Regions from separate parts of the Pseudogracilibacillus sp. SE30717A genome, predicted to be linked through region 2. Evidence: predicted binding sites of a transcription regulator. Region 2 holds the regulator's gene; the other holds the start of a gene.
The links. The regulator NrdR, encoded in region 2, represses ribonucleotide reductase genes. The targets are predictions, from matches to a motif close to AACACNATATATNGTGTT.
Positions count from the first base shown of each region.

Region 1: SPD48_RS13910 (vitamin B12-dependent ribonucleotide reductase) is a predicted target of NrdR. The motif match lies at 1,597-1,614, and genes of this name have one in related genera.

Region 1 covers NZ_JAXHDF010000008.1:150,917-153,416, forward strand. Annotated here, with positions in the region: gene SPD48_RS13910 (vitamin B12-dependent ribonucleotide reductase) at 1-1,490, opposite strand, end outside; gene SPD48_RS13915 (rhodanese-like domain-containing protein) at 1,785-2,162, shown strand; gene gcvPB (aminomethyl-transferring glycine dehydrogenase subunit GcvPB) at 2,187-2,500, opposite strand, start outside.
Region 2 covers NZ_JAXHDF010000005.1:229,859-232,358, forward strand. Annotated here, with positions in the region: gene SPD48_RS09990 (replication initiation and membrane attachment family protein) at 1-1,157, opposite strand, end outside; gene nrdR (transcriptional regulator NrdR) at 1,178-1,642, opposite strand; gene SPD48_RS10000 (glyceraldehyde-3-phosphate dehydrogenase) at 1,836-2,500, opposite strand, start outside.

The sequences.
Region 1 (2,500 bases), on a different contig from region 2:
AAATTAATCGCAGCTAAGTTACAAACAGAATAAGGTGCGAGTGGCTGTTCACCACATGGATTTGTTGCAACTACTTGTTGACCATAGCTTACTGCATTTGTCATTTCATTGGCATTATCAATAAAGAAAATACCAGGTTCAGCAGAATAAGTAGCACAAATATTGATCAAATCCCATAGTTCTTTCGCTTTGATTTTACGATAGGTACGGATACTAAATCCTAGCTCTTTCCATTTACGGACATCGCCAATTTCATGCCATTTCTCATTATATTGTTGCATTTCTTCTTCGGTATAATTTTCAACGTTTGGAAAACGTAATTCATACTCTTCGTCATTTTCAACGGCTTCCATGAATTCTTTTGTCAAACAGACAGAAATATTCGCACCTGTTAAAAACTCTGAATTGTGTACGGAATAAGTACCACCTGTGTTGAGTTTCACTTCCGCTTCTTTGATCGCTTCTTTCGTAAAACCACCTAAGCCAGGCATCGTTTTATAATTCACAATTCCTTGGTATAAATCTTTTTCCGTTTCAGTTAACGGAGTAAATTTTAATTTTTCATTAGCTAACTGTTTAATTTGCTCATCATTTGTATTTTCAATTAAATAACGTAAAATTCTAGGATTTTGCATCTTAGAAATAATAAACTCTAAAATATCCGGGTGCCAGTCCGCAAGCATAATCATTTGTGCACCGCGTCTGCTTCCACCTTGTTCGACTAAATGAGTCAATTTTGCAATATCATCTAACCATGAAACAGATCCAGATGATTTACCATTAACACCTCTAGCTAACGTGTTACGGGGCCGTAATGTCGATCCGTTTGTACCTACTCCGCCTCCACGAGACATAATTTCCATAACTTGTTTACGATGATCTGAAATACCTTCTCTTGAATCTTGAACATAAGGCATTACATAACAGTTAAAATAAGTTACTTCAGTTTCTGATCCTGCACCGTATAATACTCTACCTGCAGGCACAAAATTTAGACTTGCAAGTTCTTTAGTAAATTGTTTAAAATAAGTATTTCTATTTTCCTCTGTTTGTTCAACGGAAGCTAAACCTGTTGCATTTCGCATTGCAATCTGCTCGTAAAAGATTTCCAAAGGTTTATCGATGGAATCCAAATCTCGTTTAACAAGTCCTGTTTCGATCTCTGTTTCATCTTCAAGTACAGTACAAAATTCATCAGCAACTTTGATTATCGCTTGTTTTTGTTCCCAATCAATAGAATGAACAAACCCATATCCACGTGCAGGGAATTTGGGATCTGGTTTTACAGTGAGTACAACAAAATCTCCTTGTTTTAATGTCTTTTTTTCAGTATCTTTAAAAGCATAACGATCAAGCATTACTAAGCGGGAAACACCTTCATGTGTTATACTCATTTCTGATGTAATTGGATGAACTTGTGGAAATAATTTTATGTCTTCGTTTAAAGCTTGTACATTTATTTTGGTATTTACGTCAATCATGATCGACATTCTTAACCGCTCCTTACTTAACATTTAATTAGACGTTTTATTTGCTACTTCCAATGTACACAAAAAAAAGAAAAAAATCAATATGTAGTAGTGATTTTTATTTTAAACATCTATATATTGTATTATTTTCATTTTAGAGAGTTTTTAGTCAATTCTTTTAAATCATTGCCATAACAATGTTTTCGCTGTTTATTATAGAACTTTATTATAATAAATAGATGTAATTTGTAAAATAAATTTTTTATACATATAATATAAAGTGTAGATGTAAGATCATTTTTTGGGGGACTCAGCATGACAATTTATTTAATAATCATTTTAGTTATTTTAATCGGATATTTTCTATTTACTTATTTCAGACAAAGATCCATCTTAAAAATGTTAACACAAGAGCAATTTATAGAAGGTTATCGGAAGGCACAGTTAATCGATGTACGAGAACCTCAAGAGTTCGATCGTGGTCATATTAGAGGTGCACGAAACATTCCACTTACACAATTGAAGCAAAGCCTAGCTGCAATTAGACCTGATAAACCTGTTTATCTTTATTGCCAAAATACGAGTCGCTCAGCAAGAGCAGCTCACATACTTCATAAAAATAAATATAAGGATCTATATGTATTACAAGGTGGATTTAAAAAGTGGACTGGTAAAATCGACCACAAAAAATAGTCAGAGTACATACTCTGACTATTTTTAATTACTTTTTTCATATTTAAGTATTGGTCTCCTTGCAGCAGTTGTTTCATCCATTCTCTTTACAACCGTATGATGAGGAGCATTTTGGACAATTTCTGGATTTTCTTTTATATCAGCAACAATATCAAACATTGTATCAATAAATTCATCCAATGTTTCTTTTGACTCTGTTTCTGTAGGCTCGATCATTAACGATTCCTCGATATTTAATGGAAAATAAATGGTAGGCGGATGAAACCCATAATCCAATATTCTCTTCGCAATATCTAACGTACGGACACCCAGCTTCTTTTGCCTTTTACCTGATAATA
Region 2 (2,500 bases):
TGCTGTTGGATAAAGTCCATTGCCTCTTTTGCAGTTGTAAACTTTTTACGTGACCAATTGCTTGCTATCTTCTCCGTATACCCTTGTGGTAATTTCATATCCGAGCGCAGCATAACATAATGAATTAACACGTTCATCACAGGAATTGGCAATCCTTGACTAACCATTAAATCACTTATAAATTTTAAGTCTTGCTCAGAGGCATTATTTCCACTTGATAAATCTTCAAGGAGTTCTTTCGGTGAGATAGACTCAAATCGCTCAATAAGTTTCTCCGTTTTTGTTAACGATGATGATTTTTCGGATTGATGCAAATTCTGTTGTGGTGTTTGTTTAACAGATAACTGTATATCATTTACATTATTTTTTGTTCGAAAGACGTCCAGACAAATGGCTTTAAATTGTTCAATATCTAATCTATTTTCTTCATTGAGAGCCCACTCAACAGATTTTTCAATTTCATAAGACTCTAAATTGTATAATTGGACAAGTTGTGAAATAATTCGCTTGTTCGTTTCAGTTAATACTTTTTCCGCGGGTATCATTTTCCTCTTTAAAGACTGTTTAAGTATGCCAAAATCCATTTGCTGGATTGGTACTTTCGGTGAGTGTTCTTTATATGTTGGTGAACTTAAAGCATTATTACTGGGCTTAAACGTTTGAAACACGTCATGAAACGCAGCAGTAATATTTGTTCCGACAGGTTGTTTGTTTAAATCAGTATAATGGCTTTTTAGTGTAACAAACTTCGATTCACCGATATGTCGATACAATAATTCCGATAACATCATATCTTGAAAAAATGAAGGTGGACTAAATGGCGGTTGGATGACATATGTATAAATTGTTTTTTCTTCCGTTTCATTTTTATACACTTTTAATAACCCAATTCCTTCAAGTTTTAACCTTGCCTCATAGATCCGATCTAAAGATAAATTTAAATAATTCATTAATGTATGATGTGTTTGTAATTGACTCTCCGATTGAATAGCTATCTCATGAAGGAGAAGTTGATATAAGCTAATCGCTTCTATCCCAAGTAATGGCTGGTATAAGTGCGTTAATGACTGGATATAATCAGTCGGTAAACTGTTTATTAGCTGAACTCTATATCCATCAACAGGTAAGACTTTTCCTAGATGATGCACTATATTCACCTATCCTTTCTCCTCTTATATTACGAGCGTTTTTTTGATTGTAATATTTCTTTTAATTCATCAAGAAAAACATTTATATTTTCAAATTGACGATAAACAGAAGCGAAACGAACATACGCAACATCATCTATTTCTGATAAGCGATCAAGTACCATTTCGCCAATATGTTGACTATTGACCTCTGGTAATTCGGAGTTACGTATTTCCTGTTCAACTTCTAAAGCAATTTTTTCAATTTCTTCAATTGTTACAGGCCGTTTTTCACAGGCTCTCATTAACCCTCGAATTAATTTATCCCGATTAAACTCCTGTCTTGTCCCATCTTTTTTCACAATAATTAATGGTGTTTCTTCTTTACGTTCAAACGTGCGAAAGCGAAACCCACATCGTTCACATTCACGTCTTCTCCTAATTGCATCTCCATCTTCAAAAGGTCTTGAATCTAGAACACGGGAATGTTTATAGTTACATTTTGGACATTTCATCACTTTCAACCCCATTCATCTTTCCATATCCAACTTCCTTAACGTTCATATATATATATTATTATATATTATCATGTTTTAAGCTATTTCCATAATGATTGTGAAAATTATGTTGAAAGATCAACTCATTATAGCAAAATGAAGAAGAAAAAAGTTGTCCAATGAACTAGACAACTTTTTAATAGTTTATTTTTTATGATATTTTGACTTTTTTACTATCTGAACTTTGATATAAAGCTTTCCCAACAAAATTTGTTAAATCAACTACTCTTGCTGAATAACCCCACTCATTATCATACCAAGCTAACACTTTAATTTTACGATCTTCCATTACAATCGTAGATAAGCCATCAATAATTGCGGAATAGTCTGTTGTTGCATAATCAATCGAAACTAATGGTTCCTCACTATATTTAATAATACCTTTCATTTCTTCTTTCGCGGCTTTTGCAAATACATTATTAACTTCTTCTATCATTACGTCTTTTTCCACATCGACAACTAAATCAACTAATGAAACATTAGGAGTTGGAACTCGAAGGGCCATTCCATGTAGTTTACCATTCAAATGTGGCAATACTTCTCCCAATGCCTTTGCTGCTCCAGTTGATGTAGGAATAATGGATTGACCACATGCCCGCGCTCGGCGTAAATCTTTATGAGGATTATCTAATGTTACTTGATCCGTTGTATAGGCGTGTACTGTTGTCATAAGTCCATTTACGATATTAAAATGTTCATCTAATACTTTAACAACAGGAGCTAAACAATTTGTTGTACAAGAAGCATTTGAGATTACATCATCTGTTTCAGGATTATAAGTAGAATCGTTAACTCCCATTACGATTGTATTATCTA